4 regions of the Bacillus sp. NEAU-Y102 genome follow, and region 1 is predicted to be linked to each of the others. Evidence: riboswitches for the same ligand, from Rfam matches in the RefSeq annotation. Region 1 holds a riboswitch; each other region holds the start of a gene.

Region 1 (4,694 bases):
TGCAATTGCATCTTTTTCCGGATTTAACTTTGCATCAATTGCATAGTTAGAGTTAATTAAAACAGCGTCGCCTTCTTTATTGTTATACACTTGTGGCAATAAACCAGGCTCGATATCCGTTTTGAATTTTAGATTTTTCGGATTATCTGCAATATCTTTTGGAGTTGCTTTAACTGGATCTACCCCATCTTTAACTTTTAAAATACCTTCTTTTTGTAAAATTGCTAAACCACGTCCATGGTCAGCAACAGAATTACTCATAATAATTGTCGCTCCGTCCGGAAGTTCTTTTAAGCTCTTATATTTTTGAGAATATACACCAATTGGCTCTAAATGAATTTTCCCTGCTACTTCAAAGTCATACTTTTTATCTTTAATTTCTTTTTCTAAATACGGAATGTGCTGGAAGTAGTTTGCATCTAAATCCTTATCCGCTAACGATTTATTTGGCAACACGTAATCTTGGAATTTTTTCACTTCTAATTCAATTCCTTTTTTCTCAAGTAACGGTTTTGCCTTTTCTAAAATTTCAGCGTGCGGTACGTTAGAAGCACCAACAACAAGCTTCTTTTCATCTTTATCTTTCCCGCCACAAGCAGCTAAGCCAAAAATTGAAGTTGAAATAAGTGCTGTAAGTAATAATTTTTTCATTTGAAACATCCTCCCATTTTTTATTATCGTTTATCTATTCGAGTCGTTAAACTATCACCAATCCACTGAATTAAAAATACAACTAGTAATACACAAATTGTCGCAACGATTGTTACATCGTTATTTCCTCTTTGGAATCCTTCTAAGTAAGCAAGTGTTCCAAGGCCACCAGCACCAACAACTCCCGCCATTGCTGTATATCCTACTAAAGCAATTGTCGTAACCGTAATACCAGATACTAATGCTGGTAACGATTCTGGAATTAACACTTTCAAAATAATTGTGCTTGTTTTTGCTCCCATTGCTTTTGAAGCTTCAATTACACCTTTATCAATTTCGCGAAGTGCGATTTCAACCATTCTCGCGTAGAATGGTGCCGCTCCAATAATTAAAGCCGGCAGCGCTGCACTTGCTCCAAGAATTGTTCCAAGAAGAATCTTTGTGAATGGGATTAATAAAATAATTAAAATGATGAACGGTATAGAACGGAATATATTTACGAATGCTCCAATCACCGTATTAATTGATTTGTTTTCCCATAAATTATCTTTTGCTGTCATGAAGAGTAACAATCCTAAAATTAGTCCTAAAACAAATGTCGCAAGAGCTGCGATTGCCGTCATATATAACGTTTCACCCGTTGCTTCTAACATTTGATTCCAATCAACATTTGCGAGTAACTTATCCATGTGCAATCACCTCCAGCTCTACTTGATCTTGATGAATTCCTTCTATTGCTTGCTGGATCGCTGTTTCCTCACCATTTAAATGAACAACTAAACTACCGTAAGAACCGTTATTCGTTTGTGCGATATTTCCTTGCAAAATGCTAACTTCTATATCACTGCGTTGCATCAATCGTTGAAGCACTGGTCTTTCTACAGCCTCACCAATAAACTGCAAACGAATTACTTTTCCATCTGGATATTTTTCAATTAAACATTCAATCGTTTCATTTGTATCTTCAGAATCTGTTAACTGCTGTACAAATCGTTTCGTAATATCTTGCTTCGGATTACGGAATACATCAAGTACTGGACCCGTTTCTACAATCTTTCCTCTCTCCATTACCGCCACTCGATTACAAATCTTTCGAATTACGTGCATCTCATGTGTAATGAGTACAATTGTTAAACCAAGGCGCTTATTGATGTCTAATAGTAAATCCAAAATTTGATCTGTCGTTTCTGGATCAAGAGCCGACGTTGCTTCATCACATAAAAGTACTTGTGGGTTGTTAGCTAATGCTCTTGCAATCCCAACGCGTTGTTTTTGTCCCCCGCTCAGCTGAGATGGGTACGCGTCTCCTCTTCCTTCTAATCCGACAAGATGAATTAATTCATCAACACGTTTTCTTCTCTTCGTTTTATCAACACCTGCAATTTCAAGTGGAAACTCAATATTTTCACGTACAGTTCGTGACCAAAGTAAGTTGAAGTGTTGAAAAATCATTCCGATTTCTTGCCTTGCCTTACGAAGTTCACTTCCTGTAATTGTTGATATAACACGATTCGCAATTGTAATTTGGCCAGAAGTCGGTTTTTCTAACTGGTTAAACAATCTGATTAAAGAACTTTTCCCAGCGCCGCTATATCCGATAACACCAAATATTTCGCCTTTTTCTATTTTTAAATTGGCGTTATCTACAGCAGTGACATCACCGCTTTTTGCTTTATATATTTTCTTTACATTCTCTAATAGAATCATGATGTTCACCCCTTTTTTGTTTAGGTCGACTCCGCAATTTTTTATGTTTAATGCGTGTAGTCCACCGTTATCACTACTTTTATTATTTGAATGTCCTCCACATTCAAACAATAAAAAAACCTTTCTGCTTTAGAGAAGCAGAAAGGTTTATGTGCGTATATAACAACATTATCCCTCTCTCTCATCTCTCAAAGCATTTGCTTTGCAGGAATTGGCACCATTTCAACATAAGTTGACGGTTGCCGGGCTTCACAGGGCACAGTCCCTCCACCTCTCTTGATAAGAGAAATCAGATTCAATTTTCGTCTGATTTGTAATTTATGAAATTGTCTATATTTTATGAATTGAATTGTATCAATATCCAAACACCATGTCAACAGAAATTTTCGCAAAAAATGAACCTTCAGAATTTTAAGCACCTACTGACATCGGTTTACATATATGAAACATCGATTCGACTAATAGCATCGTTCGATACGTTCCCGAATATTGTACACGTCCATCGTTCATTAACATTTGCAATCGTACATTTCCATTAACCAATTGTTCTATATCCTTTTCGTCTAAGCAAATGATTTGTTCCGTTCCTCTTTCCTCATGTACCAGCTCTATATAATCTCTTGAAATTTGTAACGAACAACTTTCATCTCCCAAACGGAAATTAACAGTTTTTTCCTCTCGTCTTAAAAGCGGCTCTAAATGATATTGACCATTAGCGTAATTTACAAATGATTGAAGCAAAGAATATAATCTCACCCTAAATCACATCCTTCATATCACTTTCTATTACATACCATTCCCTCTCACTAAAGAGCAATCCTGTTATTTTCGCTCGACAAATACTGTATCCATCCTGCATCTCGACATATTTCCCAAGAAATATGTCGAGGCGGCAAAAATTTTGCCGCCTACTTTAATTCCGTATATAAATATTCAACCGAATGAAATGCGTATATCTTCTTCATCAGTGTCCCATTTTCAAAAACAAGTAAACAAGGTACACTTTCAATCCCATACTCTTTTGCTAAATGTGGAGCATAATTTAAATCTAACATCCCAATTTTCAACTCTTCAATTGTCATCTCAACGACTGTTAACATCTTTTTTGCTAATTGGCATGTTCCACACATTGGAGTATATACATATAACACTGTTTTTTCTTCGTTCTCTATTAGGGATGTAGCTTCGGCTCCTGTCCAATCAATCACTTCTATCATTCCTTACCGTAAATATTCTGTATAAACGTCAATGTCGGCTCCCCATAATACATTTGCTAAGTGTGTAGATGGCGCAGTTGCCACTTCTCGGTACGAGCGATCAATATAGATATGCTCGGCTTGCGGAAATTCTTTTCGAAATTGTTTCCTTAACTTTTCTCCAGCATCATCAGCATCTACTAGCACATACACTTCCTTATCAAAAAACTGATCAACGAGCTCATCCATTTTCGATAAACCAATTGTACCATTTGTACAAACAATTTCCACCGGTTCACGAATAATAGATTCAATCTTTCTTCTATCTGATGTACCTTCTACAATAATGACTTTTTCTACATAAATCATATGTCATCACCCGATCACCATATACTATATAACCTTGAACTTAGTATATAGTATATTCGTTATTTTCATGTTGTTTCCTGTTTATTTTTGCAAAAGAAAAGCGAAACCGACTGTTTAGCCCTGTTGGCTAAGGTTCTTCCGTACAGAAGACGCTTTTTGTCTTCTCGTGCGGAAGGTTCTTAGACATGAAGGGCTAGGAGGTGGAGCTAGACAATGAAAAGCGCAAGCGGCTCGTTCAGATTGTGAGGGGGGATGGAGCTTCTGACGTAGAGGCGCTTTTTGCCTCTCAGGAAGAAGCGAAGCCACCGAACAATCTAGCCGCTGGAGATGGACAATGAAAAGCGCAAGCGGCTCGTTCAGATTGTGAGGGGGGATGGAGCTTCTGACGTAGAGGCGCTTTTTGCCTCTCAGGAAGAAGCGAAGCCACCGAACAATCTAGCCGCTGGAGATGGACAATAAAGAAAAGCGGCATCGACTGTTTAGGCATGAAAAGCAAAAACGGCTAAACCTGCATAAAGATTAAACGAAAATTTTTTTCAAAAAACGTTCTCCTACACGATAATTAGTATATGATTCTACATTCATTATTTTACATAAAATAAAAAAGGACAGCACAAAGGCTGTCCTTTAGTCGACTATAATTAGTCTTGGTTTGTCATTTCTGCATATTTTTCTGCAGTTAATAACTTCTCAACTTGGCTTGCATCAGAAAGTTCAACTTTAACCATCCATGCACCCTCGTATGGAGATTCGTTAACAAGTTCTGGTTGG
Region 2 (4,694 bases), on a different contig from region 1:
AAGCTTACGTAAAAACATAAGCTTCTTTTTTATGTAAGTGTGTGTAACCGTTAAGCCGCATTGGGTTTTGTCGGTGAGTACGCGAAACTTTACGGTTACACGACACTTATTCATATGAGTAAAGGGTTATTCCAACAGAAAGTGTTAATTTAAGCGATTGGGCCGCCTAAGTTAATAATATCTTCAGAAACGCTTTCGAACTTTTTGAAGTTCTCTTTGAATTCATTTGCAAGCTCGATTGCTTTTGCTTTGTAAGCAGCTTTATCAGCCCAAGTTTGTTCAGGCATTAACACTTCGTCAGGTACACCTGGTACGTGAAGTGGAACTTCAAGACCGAAGATGTCATGTTTAGCTGTTTCAGTTTTTGCAAGTTCACCGCTTAATGCTGCTTGAATCATTGCACGAGTATAACCTAAGTTCATACGTTTACCAACGCCGTATTCGCCGCCAGTCCAGCCAGTGTTTACTAGGAATACTTTCGCATCGTGTTTCTCGATTTTTTCACCAAGCATTTCAGCGTAGCGAGATGCATCAAGTGGTAAGAATGGTGAACCGAAGCAAGTTGAGAATGTAGCTTGCGGAGATGTAACACCGCGCTCTGTTCCTGCTAGTTTACTAGTGTAACCACTTAAGAAATGATACATAGCTTGCTCTTTTGATAACTTACTGATTGGAGGCAATACGCCAGATGCATCAGCAGTTAAGAAAATAATAGTATTTGGGTGTCCAGCAACACTTGGCAGTACGATATTGTCGATCGCATGCATAGGGTATGCAGCACGAGTATTTTCTGTTAAAGTAGTATCGTTGTAGTCTGCGATACGCGTTTGGTTATTAATGATAACGTTTTCTAAAACAGATCCGAATTTGATTGCATCGAAAATTTGTGGTTCTTTCTCGTGAGAAAGGTTTACACATTTTGCATAGCAACCGCCTTCAATATTGAATACACCGTTATCAGACCAACCGTGCTCATCATCACCGATTAATTTACGGTTTGGATCAGCAGATAAGGTTGTTTTACCTGTTCCAGATAAACCGAAGAATAGTGCTACGTCACCTTCTTCACCTACGTTTGCAGAGCAATGCATAGAAAGAATATCTTGTTCAGGTAGTAAGAAGTTCATAATAGAGAAGATTGATTTTTTCATTTCTCCAGCGTATTCTGTACCACCAATTAGTACAATACGTTTTTCGAATGAAACCATAATGAATGCTTCAGAGTTTGTACCGTCAACAGCTGGATCAGCTTTGAAATTCGGTGCAGAAACAATTGTGAACCCTGACTCATGAGTTGTTAATTCTTCTTCAGTTGGACGAATGAATAATTGATGTACAAATAAATTGTGCCATGCATATTCATTAATAACTTGAATTGGTAGGCGGTAATTGCGGTCAGCGCCTGCAAATCCTTTGAAGACGAATAACTCTTCTTTTTCTTTTAAGTATTCTAAAACTTTAGTATATAATTTATTAAAATGTTCTTCAGAAATCGGTTGGTTCACAGCTCCCCAAGCAATTTTGTCAGCAACCGATGCTTCTTTCACAATAAATTTATCTTTAGGAGAACGTCCTGTATATTTTCCTGTTGAAGCAGAAACGGCACCAGTAGAAGTTAATTTCCCTTCATTTCGCATTAATACTTTTTCCACTAATTGCGGAACACTTAGTTGAATCTGTGCATTGCTTCCGTTCAATAATTCGTGTAAACCAATTTGGACATTCACAGTACTCATATTTATATACCATCCTTTTCATTTAATGAAATATTTCTCGTAATCCCCAACAATAGTATAACACAATTATATAAATAATGTATACTATTTATTTCTTTTTGTTTGTGTGAATGTATTATTTCCCTATTAATATTTCATTTTAGGCGTATTGAGAAAAACTTTCAGGAAAATGTGAATATTAATTGACAAATGAATATCATTTCTTTAGTATAGGTTGGGACGGATACTCTCTTATCCCGAGCTGGCGGAGGGACAGGCCCGATGAAGCCCAGCAACCTCACTTGTATTGATAAATGCAGGTGAATAGGTGCTAAAACCTGTGCGAGGCTACAGGTCTCGAACGATAAGAGCGAAGGGCAAAAAGCAGTATGCAAGTAGCAAATTAAACCTTTCCTCTATGTAAAGTAGGAAAGGTTTTTCTGTATGCTTGTGTGGGAGAATAAATGTATGTCGCAGTTTGTGGCAAATTAAGGATGAGTTCCGTACAATATATACAATTACTGTAGGGAGGTTTACCACATGACAAAAAAACGTCATCTGTTCACATCTGAGTCTGTAACTGAAGGACATCCAGATAAAATTTGTGACCAAATTTCTGATTCAATTTTAGATGCGATCTTATCAAAAGACGCAAATGCACGTGTAGCTTGTGAAACAACTGTAACAACTGGTTTAGTATTGGTAGCGGGGGAAATTACGACTTCTACTTACGTAGATATTCCGAAAATCGTTCGTGAAACAATTCAAGGCATTGGTTACACACGCGCAAAATACGGATTCGATGCAGAAACTTGTGCTGTTTTAACATCTATCGATGAGCAGTCTGCTGACATCGCTATGGGTGTTGACCAAGCGCTAGAAGCACGCGAAGGTCAAATGACTGACGCTGAGATTGAGGCAATTGGTGCAGGAGACCAAGGTTTAATGTTTGGTTTTGCATGTAATGAAACACAAGAATTAATGCCACTTCCAATCTCGCTTGCTCACAAATTAGCTCGCCGTTTAACTGAAGTACGTAAAGATGATACATTGTCATACTTACGTCCAGATGGAAAAACGCAAGTTACAGTTGAGTATGATGAAAATGGTAAACCAGTACGTGTTGATACTATCGTAATTTCTACACAACATCACCCAGATGTTACATGGGAAGAAATCGATCGCGACTTAAAAGAGCACGTAATTAAAGCTGTAGTACCAGCAGAATTAATGGATGGAGAAACGAAATTCTTCATTAATCCAACTGGCCGCTTCGTAATTGGTGGACCACAAGGTGATGCTGGTTTAACAGGACGTAAAATCATCGTTGATACTTACGGTGGATATGCTCGCCATGGCGGCGGTGCATTCTCTGGTAAAGATGCAACAAAAGTTGACCGTTCAGCAGCATATGCAGCTCGTTATGTTGCGAAAAACATCGTAGCAGCTGGTCTTGCTGACAAAGCAGAAGTACAACTTGCATACGCAATCGGTGTAGCACAACCAGTATCAATTTCAGTTGATACATTCGGCACAGGTAAAGTATCTGAAGACGTACTAGTAGAACTAGTTCGTAACAACTTCGATCTTCGCCCAGCTGGTATTATTAAAATGCTAGACTTACGTCGCCCAATTTACAAACAAACAGCAGCTTACGGCCACTTCGGACGTACTGATGTAGATCTTTCATGGGAACGTACAGACAAAGCTGCAGCTTTAAAAGAGCAAGCTGGTCTATAATATATGAAAAAAAGCTTTGCGCGGTGAGCGCAAAGCTTTTTTTATTTCGTTTTACTTACAATTTGAATACATGAACTACAATATACTTCTCCATCTAGCTCAATATACTTTTTCATATTAGTCATGCCACTTGCTGGAAATGGCATATGAATCCAAGCCTTTTCATACGTTTGTATTTCCTTTTTATATGATTTACAAAGGGTGGGTTTCTTCTGGAACATATGTAATCAACCGTTCATTTGACGTGCTTTACCTGCGCAAAAGGCACTGCTTAGTAAAAATAGTGTCGCGAATATAATGCTTACTAATGTAGCGTATGGAATTGCGCCTTTTAAGGAAAAGCCGACAGTGATTGAAGCGACGAATAAGAGGATGAATGTTGTTGTTAATTTTTTATAAAGTTCCATACTATGTAGACCTCCAATTTATTTTTTAGTACAAGTTTTAAAATTGAATTCTATTATGTAGAAAATATAAAGAGTAACTAAAGATGTGTAGTCTAGGAGTATAAGAAAGTGCACTTTCCTTTTTGTGGATTAGTATACTTATATTGTATCATGGCGCATGATTGGCTTCATACATAATTGTGTAAAGATATGTATGATAAAATGAAGAAAAGTCTTTAAGAAAGGAAAGATAAAAAATGAGTGTAACTGAACATAAAAAACAAGCTCCAAAAGAAGTGCGTTGCAAGATTGTTACGATTTCCGATACACGTACGGAAGAAACGGATAAGAGCGGACAACTATTACATGAATTGTTAAAAGAAGCGGGCCATACAGTAACCTCTTATGAAATTGTAAAAGATGATAAAGAAAGTATTCAGCAAGCAGTGTTAGCTGGTTATCATAAGGAAGATGTAGATGTTGTATTAACAAATGGCGGTACTGGTATTACGAAGCGTGATGTAACAATTGAAGCAGTGTCAGCTCTATTAGATAAAGAGATTGTCGGGTTTGGTGAGTTGTTCCGCATGATTAGTTATTTAGAAGATATCGGAAGCAGCGCAATGTTAAGTAGAGCGATTGGGGGTACAATTGGGCGCAAAGTAGTTTTCTCGATGCCAGGATCGAGCGGGGCGGTTCGCCTTGCGATGAATAAATTAATTTTACCGGAATTAGGCCATATTACATTTGAGCTACATCGCCAATGAGTAGGTGGGCTGGAATTGTATTAGCGGGCGGTATGTCGAGTAGATTTGGTGAGCCGAAAGCGTTAGCGAGCTGGCAAGGTAGTACT
Region 3 (4,694 bases), on a different contig from region 1:
ACTCTATTTAGAAGAAACACGACAAGATCTTCGTGAAAAGATTTTATCATATAAAGCGACTTCTGCTGATAAGAAGCGTATACAAGAGATTGAAAGTGATCTTCGAAAGCAAAAAGCGAAAATTAAAGAAGTAGAAAAAGAATATATTGAAAATGCGAAAGTAATTGGTGCAACTCTATCAAAATGTGCAATTGATGCGCTAATTTATGAGCGTACATTTGATTTAGTTGTCGTAGATGAAGTGAGTATGGCGTTCGTTCCGCAAATCGCATTAGCTGCTTCACTTGGAAAACGTATCGTTGTTTGTGGCGACTTTTTACAATTACCTCCAATTGCGATGGCGAACCATGAACTTGTTCGCAAATGGCTTGGGGAAGATATGTTTTACCATGCTGGGATTGTTGAGTCTGTTAATAAATCAGAAGCACATCCGAACCTATTTATGTTGCAGGAACAAAGACGTATGCATGCGGATATATCGAAGTTTACGAATTCGTTTATTTATAAAAATAGAGTATACGATCATCCGTCTGTTTCAGAGCGTAAAGAACTTGCGCAATTGCAGCCGTTCGCAAATGAAGCGAGTGTTTTATTTGATACGAGCAAAATGGGAGCTTTTTCGTTAAAAGATGCGGCTTCTGGTTCACGTTTTAACATTATGTCTGGTTTAGTAGCGATGCAAATGATGTTAATCGGATTGTTAGACGGTGTTCAGTCGATTGGTGTTGTGACACCTTACAGGGCGCAGTCACGCTTTTTATCAACGTGTATTAGAGAAATGTTGCAGAGAACGAAATATCAAAACATACCAGTTTTAGCGGCGACAGTTCATAAGTTCCAAGGTTCTGAAAGAGATATGATGATCTTTGATACGGTTGACAGTTATCCGCAAGAACGACCTGGCGTATTATTCTTTGATCACAAAAACCATCGCCTCGTCAATGTAGCAGTGACAAGAGCGAGAGGGAAGTTCATTCAATTATCAGATTGCCATTATATGCGTAAAAACCTTTCGAGAAAACAAGCGTTATCACAATTAACAGCTCATATAGAACGTCATGGAGATGTGTATGATCGCACGACATCAAGACAATTGTGGGAACGGAAAATTTCGAAACGTTTACGCTGGTTTATGGAAATGAATCTTGAAGAGCCGAAAGGGTTATTAAAAGATATTTTAGCCGCAAAACGAAAAATTATTATTTCACTTCCAAGTACAAAACAAGTGGATAAGCGAGTATGGCAAGCGTTAATGCGTACAAATGCACAGATAACAGTTTATAGTGATGGACCAGTTCCACTGAAAAATGTAAAGTTACAAAGACAAAATAAAGCATTCCCGTTTATCGTAATTGATGATGAAATCTTCTGGGCAGGCGCACCGCTTACATCTCAAATGATGTTTGAAGGTAGTACAGAATTTCCGTACGTATGTGCCAGACTGCAAGCGCCAGAAACAATTGGTGTATTAAAAGGATTTTTAGATATTCGGTAAATTCGGATAGGAATTCCTTGACTTTTATTTGGAATGAACTTAGAATGAATGTAATTTAATATAATTTTATGAAAATTCTTATCGCGAGAGGTGGAGGGACTGGCCCTATGATACCTCGGCAGCGGATTCGTTATGAATACTGTGCCAATTCCAGCAAGGTAACTTGAAAGATAAGAAAGAAGCTCATTTTGATTGTATATACAGAAGCCTCTTTCTATCTTTTAGAAAGAGGCTTTTTTACGTGAAAATAAAAGGAGGAAGAACAATGGGAGCGACAGGAGTAACGTCACAAAGAAAAACAATTGAAGAGAGTATCGAAAGAAATAAGGAAAAGTACATAGAAACAAGTCATGATATTCATGCGAATCCGGAGATTGGAAACCAAGAGTTTTACGCATCCAGAACGTTAAGCTTATTACTAGGTAGTGCAGGATTTCAGCTGCAACACAATATAGCTGGACATGAAACAGGTTTTATCGCGCGAAAAAGTTCAGGAAAACAAGGACCAGTCATTGCATTTTTAGCGGAGTATGACGCTTTACCAGGACTAGGTCATGCGTGTGGTCACAATTTAATTGGCACAATTAGCGTTGCAGCAGCAATCGCATTATCAGAAACGCTTGAAGAAATTGGCGGGGAAGTTGTCGTGTTTGGTACACCAGCAGAAGAAGGCGGGCCAAATGGTAGCGCGAAATCAAGTTATGTAAAGGCAGGTTTATTTAAAGACATTGATGCGGCGCTTATGATTCATCCGAGCGCAAAGACAGCGACAACGAGTCCTTCATTAGCAGTCGATCCACTTGATTTTCATTTTTACGGAAAAACAGCTCACGCTGCAGCCTCACCAGAAGAAGGGATTAATGCATTAGATGCGGTTATTCAGCTCTATAACAGTATTAACGCACTTCGCCAACAACTTCCGTCAGACGTGAAAATTCATGGCGTTATTACAGAAGGCGGAAAAGCACCTAACATTATTCCTGACTACGCCGCGGCAAGGTTCTTCATCCGCGCAGCAACGCGAAAAAGATGTGCAGAAGTAACAGAAAAAGTAAGAAACATTGCTGAGGGAGCAGCGTTAGCAACAGGTGCAAAAGTAAAAATTCATCAATTCCAAAATGAAATCGATGAATTACTCGTAACAAAAACATATAACGATATCGTAGCGGAAGAATTAGAACTATTAGGTGAAGAGGTAAATCGTAAAGAAAGAGTAGGGATCGGTTCAACCGACGCAGGAAACGTAAGTCAAGTCGTACCGACAATTCATCCGTACATTAAAATCGGACCAGATGACTTAATTGCACATACGAATGAATTTAGAGAAGCAGCACGTTCAGAACTTGGAGATAAAGCATTAATTACATCGGCAAAAGCATTAGCAAATACGGCGTATCGATTAATTACGGAAGAAGGGTTGTTAGAGAAGGTGAAGGAGGAGTTTAGAGAGGTGCAGAGGAATCAGGGGTAAGGCACTTTTTCGAATATAAATCTAATTCATATGCAGAAATAATAGAAAAGAACATTGAAAAAAATCAATGTTCTTTTCTATTTATGAATCATTTGTTTCTTCATTAATTTTGAGGATGAATTTCTTTATTGATATCTTGGATCTGGTCTAGTCTAGTTTAATAGTAACGGTGATCTGTGAGTTCGAATTGCATTAAAGGATAATAACTAGAGAATGTGTTGTAATTAAAATTTATATTTCTATATTAATTTGTAAAATAAATTCACTTTATGTTATTATATTTCCCTTGGACTGACAGTTTATAAAATGTATAGTGAATATTTGAAAAGTTAAAATAGGGGATGTATTACGTTGAAATGGTTATCTTGGGACAGAAATTTAAAAACTAGATTGATTGGCGAAACTATGTTCAATACATTGTTTTGGATGTATTTTCCGTTTATGGCAATATACTATAGCGATGCTTTTGGTAAAGCAATTGGCGGAATTTTAATGGCAATTATACCTCTTGTAGGCATAATAGGTAATTTGTTAGGTGGATATTTAGCTGATCGATTAGGGCGTCGACCTGTCATGCTATTAGGCACAATCATACAAGTAGCAATGTTTGCAGTTTTTGCTTTATCTCATTCACATTGGATTAATTATTTAGCCTATATCGGTATTGGAATTAGCGGGGCAATATACAGTCCAGCAAGTTCTGCAATGATAGCTGATATAGTGCCAGAAAAGGATAGAAGGGTGGTCTTTGCCACTTTTGTTACAGCAAATAATATTGGTGCTGTATTTGGACCAGTGTTAGGTTCATTTTTCTTCTTTCATTATCGAAGTGAATTGTTATGGACTTGTACAATTGTTACATTTATTTATTTTATAGCAATCTATTTCATAATTAGAGAAACGCTGCCCGAAGCTTCTAAAAATGATGGAGATAACAATCCAATATCAAAAATCTTTAAAGAACAATGGGATAATTATATGAAAATTTTTAGTGATAAAATTTTCTCTCTTTACATATTTGCGGGAGTTTTGATTATGATAGCTTTCATGCAGCTAGATCTTTATCTTGCATTATATGTAAAGGAATTTGTACCAACTCAATCTCTTTTCTCATGGAATATTGGTTCATTCTCTTTGAGTAATACTGAAATTTTCGGATGGATGATGGGGTTAAATGGCATTTTGTTTGTTTTATGTTCTTTACCTGTTGCAAAATATTTTGAGAATTGGAGCGACCGAAACGTTTTAATTGTCTCTAATATATTATTTGGAATGGGTATGTTTCTAATAGGGTTAACAACGAATATATGGCTACTATTTGGCTTTATGGCAATATTAACTATTGGGGAATTGATTCGTTCGCCAGTTGTACATAGTTTTGTCAGTAAATATGCACCTGAAAATTCTAGAGGACAGTATATGGCAGCATCTAATTTACAATTTACCATTGGGCGTTTTATTGCACCAATAATGATTGTATTTTCTACATGGCTATCTCCAATTGTTGTGTTCGGAATTATATTGCTTTGTACCCTTGTTAGTGCAGTTTTCTATGTGAAAGTATTTCGTATGATTTCAAATACAAACATGCATAATTCTACAAAATAGCCCTGTTATGCAGGGCATTTTGTAATTTAATAACTTAAAAGTTCTGTTAAGGGAAAGAAGAGAAGAATATATTAATCAAAAAAAATTGATTAATTAGTTGCATAAAGAGCTAAACTACAT
Region 4 (4,694 bases), on a different contig from region 1:
ATGCAGATATACCATTCCAACCAGAGGAGATCTCTGAAAAATTACTAAACCAGATGGAACATGAATTTGGAGTAAAACCAAAGAATAATCTTCAATTTATGAATAATAAGGGTGATGTTTGTCTCGTATACACAAGTCGTTATTTCCAACCTAATAGCGAATCGTTCGGAGAAAATAACATTTTTATTGGACCGAGTATTTCAAAGCGTAAAACAAATATAAAGTTTCCACTGGAATCACTTAAAGAGAAGAAAGTTATTTATATTTCAATGGGAACACTGCTTGAAGGACTCGAACCATTCTTTAATACTTGTATTGATACTTTTTCAGATTTTGATGGGATAGTTGTAATGGCAATTGGTGATAGAAATGATATTTCTAAAATTAAGAAAGCACCAGATAATTTTATAATTGCTCCATACGTACCTCAATCAGAAATATTAAATGAAGCGGATGTTTTTATTACACATGGCGGCATGAATAGCGTACACGATGCCATTCATTATAATGTCCCATTTGTAATAATACCGCATGATAAAGATCAGCCTATGATAGCGCAAAGATTAACTGAACTGGAAGCAGCGCGTAGACTATTGAAAGAACATGTTAATGTGCACACTTTAAAAGAGGCTGTAACAGATGTTCTTTCAAACGAAAAGTATAAGCATGGTATACGAAAACTTAATGATAGCTTTTTAGAATGTGGTGGTTCAAAAGAAGTAATTGCAGTTATTGAATCTCTTTTAAATAAAGTGAAACTTTAATCGTTGGGGGTTTTACTGCCCGTAAATAGCGGGGGAAATAGTCGTAACTATATACAAGCATAGAGGTTCGTACCTTTATGCTTGTATATTCTTATCCAGCAAATTGCACAGCAGTATTTGCATGTAAAAAAGCAGTATCAAAAACGGGAACAGTAAGATCATTTTGGGAGATGAGTAAAGGTATTTCAGTACAGCCTAATAGTATACCTTCAGCGCCGTTTTGAATTAATGACTTTGTAATTTGTAATAGCTTTTCTTTAGATGCTTCTGAAATGATCCCTTTACTTAATTCATCTAATATGACATGATGGATAACTGTTCTTTCCTCTTCATTTGGGATAATTGTCTCAATGTTATATTTCGCTAATCGTGATTTATAGAAATCTTGCTCCATCGTTTGTTTTGTTCCTAATAGTCCGATACGTTTTATATTTTGTTTTACCATTTCTTTAGCACTTACATCGCCAATGTGAAGAAACGGGATAGAGATTGCTTGTTCTACTTCTTCGGCAAATAGATGTACAGTATTTGAACACATTAATAAACAGTCAGCCCCAGATTTTTCAACCTTCTTTGCAACCGTGACTAGTTCATTTTTTACTTCTTCATATTGATGGTTTTGTAATAAAGTAGTTACTTCTCCAAAGTCCATACTATATAAAACTAGCTTCGCATTTTGATCGTATTGAGAGAGTGTAAGTGTATTAATATGTTTATAGTATAATGATGTAGATTCCCAACTTAATCCCCCAATTAAACCAATAACTTTCATAATGCATTCCTCCCGAAACGATTTTGAATTTATTATTTCATAATTCCGATAAGAATACAATGATTTAAATGTACTATTTAACGAAAAATAAAAATAGTTAGAAAAGTATTGAAATTTATGCTTTTTAGTGCCATAATACGAATTACAAATTAATACTTATCCAGAGAGGTGGAGGGAACGGCCCTAAGAAACCTCAGCAACCCCTATGCAATTTTATAGGAAGGTGCTAATTCCGCAGAGGACACGATGTGTTTTTTGAAAGATAAGAGGATTCTTGAACGTGAAAGAAAATGACCTCTTATGTAAGAGGTCATTTTTTTGTTGTATAGAAAGGAAGTGTCGATGCATAATTCATTTTTAAAATAAATATAGAATAATAAAAGTTGACCAATATGAGAGGGGAATTGTAATGAATAAATTATCAACAAAGTTAGTAGTAGCAATCGGGATTGGAGCAGCCTTATACGGGATATTAGGACTTTGGGGATTTTCTATTGCACCGAATACATTTATTAAACCAGCATTAGCTATATTAACTGTTTTTGGAGCATTATTTGGTCCAGTGGCAGGACTCTTAATCGGACTTATCGGTCATACCGTAACAGATACGATTGCTGGCTGGGGGATTTGGTGGGGCTGGGTTATTAGTTCAGGGATTATTGGTTTTTCAATGGGTCTTATTCAAAAAAGAGTTGGTTTTAGTGTGAAAAACGGGTCATTTAACAAGGGAGATATTTCTTATTTGGCAATTACTGGGTTAGTTGGTATTGTCATTGCTATTATATTTGCTGGGGCATTCGATATTATTGTGATGGGAGAACCATTTGACAAAATTGTTATACAAGTATTAGGAGCAACAATTTCCGATGTTATCGTATTCTTAGTTCTTGGATTGCCACTTACAATTGGCTTGGCGAAATCCAATAAGAAACATGCACATTTAAAAATTGAAAAGTAGGGATGTTAACATGCAACCAATTATTTCGTTTGAACAATTCACCTTTCAATACGGGCATGCTGCGCAGCCTACTTTAAGTGATATTACCTTTCATATATACCCTGGGGAAAAAGTGCTAATTGCTGGACGAAGTGGTTCAGGAAAGTCGACATTAGCTCATTGTATCAATGGGCTAATTCCATTTTCTTATGAAGGGATTAGTACAGGTAACGTATTAATTGCCGGTAAAGATCCGAGGGAAGGCAGTATTTTTGAACAGAGTAAACATGTGGGAACAATTTTGCAAGATCAAGATGCTCAATTTATTGGTCTGACAGTAGAAGAAGATGTAGCTTTTTATTTAGAAAATGAATGTGTAAATCAAGAGGATATGAAAAAGATTGTTTCGGACTCATTAAGAAAGGTGAAGATGCATACGTTTCATAAACAAAGTCCACATGAATTATCAGGAGGTCAAAAGCAAACAGTTTCTCTTGCTGGTTTATTAACAACAAATGCGGATATATTATTGTTCGATGAACCGTTAGCGAACTTAGATCCGCTAAGCGCATTACATACGATAGAACTTATGAAAGATATACATGAGCAATATAATAAAACGATTGTTATTATCGAACATAGGATAGAAGAAATTTTAAAGCTGGATTTAGACAAAGTTATATTAATTGATGAAGGTAAAGTCATTGCAATAGGAACACCAAAAGAAATCTTAGCGTCAAATATATTACCATGTATTGGCTTAAGAGAGCCTATTTACATCGAAGCATTAAAGAGATTACATTTTGATAGTAATAATGACGTAATATATCCAATGGAAAACCTTCAAAAGGAAAAGGTAAGCAACGTTATAAGAGAGTGGATGGAGAAACAAGTCATATTAAAAGGTAATACTAAAAACAAGGAATTACTTAAAGTGGAGAATTTATCATTTTCATACCCTAATAAACAAAAAGTATTAGAAAATGTAAACCTTTCAATATATGAAGGAGAAATTGTGGCACTGTTGGGACATAATGGAGCAGGGAAATCAACATTAGCTCATAGTCTTATAGGCATAAACAAAATGAAAAATGGGGAAATCTTGTTAGAAGGTGAAGATATTAGTTCTTGGTCTATTCGTAAACGTGGGGAAACCATATCTTACGTGATGCAAAATCCAAATCATATGATTACACAGCCCACTGTTTTTGAAGAAGTTTCATTTACATTAAAATTAAATAATTTTTCTAAGGAAGAAATTAAGAATAGAGTAGAAGAAACTTTAAAAATTTGTGGTTTATATCCATTTCGTAATTGGCCAATTCAAGCGCTAAGCTATGGGCAAAAAAAGAGAGTAACAATCGCATCTGTATTAACAATAGATCCCAAGCTTATCATATTAGATGAACCGACAGCGGGACAAGATTATTATCATTATAAACAATTTATGTCGTTTATTAAAAAACTAGCTAAAAAGGGAATCTCATTTGTTTTTATCACTCACGATATGAATCTCGCACTAGAATATGCAGACCGTGCAGTAGTTCTACATGAAGGGAAAATTATTGCGGATAATACAGTGTCTAATGTATTTGGTGATCAAGAAACCTTACAAAGAGCCAACTTAAGAGAGAGTTCTTTAACCAAGCTTGTTAAATTTAGTGGGATTGTATGTCCAGAAAAATTTATGGAGCTTTATTTAGACAGTAATAGGAGGGAGGAAGGTGCATAGTACATATTTTCATCGTATGGATGGGGTAGTAAAATTGTTTTTATTTATTTTTTGTATGACGATTACTTTTTTGTTTTTTGATTTTAGGTTGTTGCTAATTTTATTTATTATTGGGTGTATTGGACTCGGAATTGCTAAAATTCCATTTCGTAAAATTTTAATTGTTTTTAGTGTCATATTTACATTTAGTTTATTAAACTCTGTCATGATTTTATTTATTACACCCACTCATGGATCTGAATTAACTGAATCATATACCTCGTTTTTACATATTGGATATGCAACAATTACATATGAAACATTATTTTATGCAGCTACACTTTCATTAAAGTATTTTACGTTATTACCATTTACACTTCTTTTTATTTACACGACAGATTCAAGTGAATTTGTAAGTAGTTTAAGTAAATTTGGTATTCATTATAAGATTACATATGCAATAAATATTGCACTGCGTTATATTCCTGACATCCAGTCTGAGTATAAAAT

What was found. A riboswitch is a leader RNA that binds a small molecule or an ion and turns the genes downstream of it on or off. The one in region 1 is predicted to bind S-adenosylmethionine.
Region 2: it holds a riboswitch for S-adenosylmethionine, as region 1 does, so the genes downstream of both, metK (methionine adenosyltransferase) here and ACYFX0_RS25245 (methionine ABC transporter ATP-binding protein) in region 1, are expected to answer to the same signal.
Region 3: it holds a riboswitch for S-adenosylmethionine, as region 1 does, so the genes downstream of both, ACYFX0_RS00445 (M20 family metallopeptidase) here and ACYFX0_RS25245 (methionine ABC transporter ATP-binding protein) in region 1, are expected to answer to the same signal.
Region 4: it holds a riboswitch for S-adenosylmethionine, as region 1 does, so the genes downstream of both, ACYFX0_RS29720 (ECF-type riboflavin transporter substrate-binding protein) here and ACYFX0_RS25245 (methionine ABC transporter ATP-binding protein) in region 1, are expected to answer to the same signal.

The regions. Positions count from the first base shown of each region.
Region 1 covers NZ_JBTWFK010000012.1:88,604-93,297, reverse strand. The annotation lists gene metQ (methionine ABC transporter substrate-binding lipoprotein MetQ) at 1-651, opposite strand, end outside; gene ACYFX0_RS25250 (methionine ABC transporter permease) at 675-1,340, opposite strand; gene ACYFX0_RS25245 (methionine ABC transporter ATP-binding protein) at 1,333-2,358, opposite strand; SAM riboswitch class I at 2,537-2,644, opposite strand; gene ACYFX0_RS25240 (hypothetical protein) at 2,770-3,114, opposite strand; gene ACYFX0_RS25235 (thioredoxin family protein) at 3,267-3,575, opposite strand; gene ACYFX0_RS25230 (toprim domain-containing protein) at 3,579-3,923, opposite strand; gene gcvH (glycine cleavage system protein GcvH) at 4,565-4,694, opposite strand, start outside.
Region 2 covers NZ_JBTWFK010000003.1:434,812-439,505, reverse strand. The annotation lists gene pckA (phosphoenolpyruvate carboxykinase (ATP)) at 150-1,736, opposite strand; SAM riboswitch class I at 1,965-2,086, shown strand; gene metK (methionine adenosyltransferase) at 2,256-3,455, shown strand; gene ACYFX0_RS11695 (hypothetical protein) at 3,497-3,676, opposite strand; gene ACYFX0_RS11690 (hypothetical protein) at 3,683-3,862, opposite strand; gene ACYFX0_RS11685 (MogA/MoaB family molybdenum cofactor biosynthesis protein) at 4,099-4,608, shown strand; gene ACYFX0_RS11680 (molybdenum cofactor guanylyltransferase) at 4,605-4,694, shown strand, end outside.
Region 3 covers NZ_JBTWFK010000001.1:95,406-100,099, reverse strand. The annotation lists gene ACYFX0_RS00450 (AAA domain-containing protein) at 1-1,495, shown strand, start outside; SAM riboswitch class I at 1,571-1,672, shown strand; gene ACYFX0_RS00445 (M20 family metallopeptidase) at 1,761-2,966, shown strand; gene ACYFX0_RS00440 (MDR family MFS transporter) at 3,318-4,574, shown strand.
Region 4 covers NZ_JBTWFK010000019.1:48,958-53,651, forward strand. The annotation lists gene ACYFX0_RS29710 (macrolide family glycosyltransferase) at 1-764, shown strand, start outside; gene ACYFX0_RS29715 (aspartate/glutamate racemase family protein) at 856-1,536, opposite strand; SAM riboswitch class I at 1,690-1,805, shown strand; gene ACYFX0_RS29720 (ECF-type riboflavin transporter substrate-binding protein) at 1,946-2,494, shown strand; gene ACYFX0_RS29725 (ABC transporter ATP-binding protein) at 2,505-4,205, shown strand; gene ACYFX0_RS29730 (energy-coupling factor transporter transmembrane component T family protein) at 4,198-4,694, shown strand, end outside.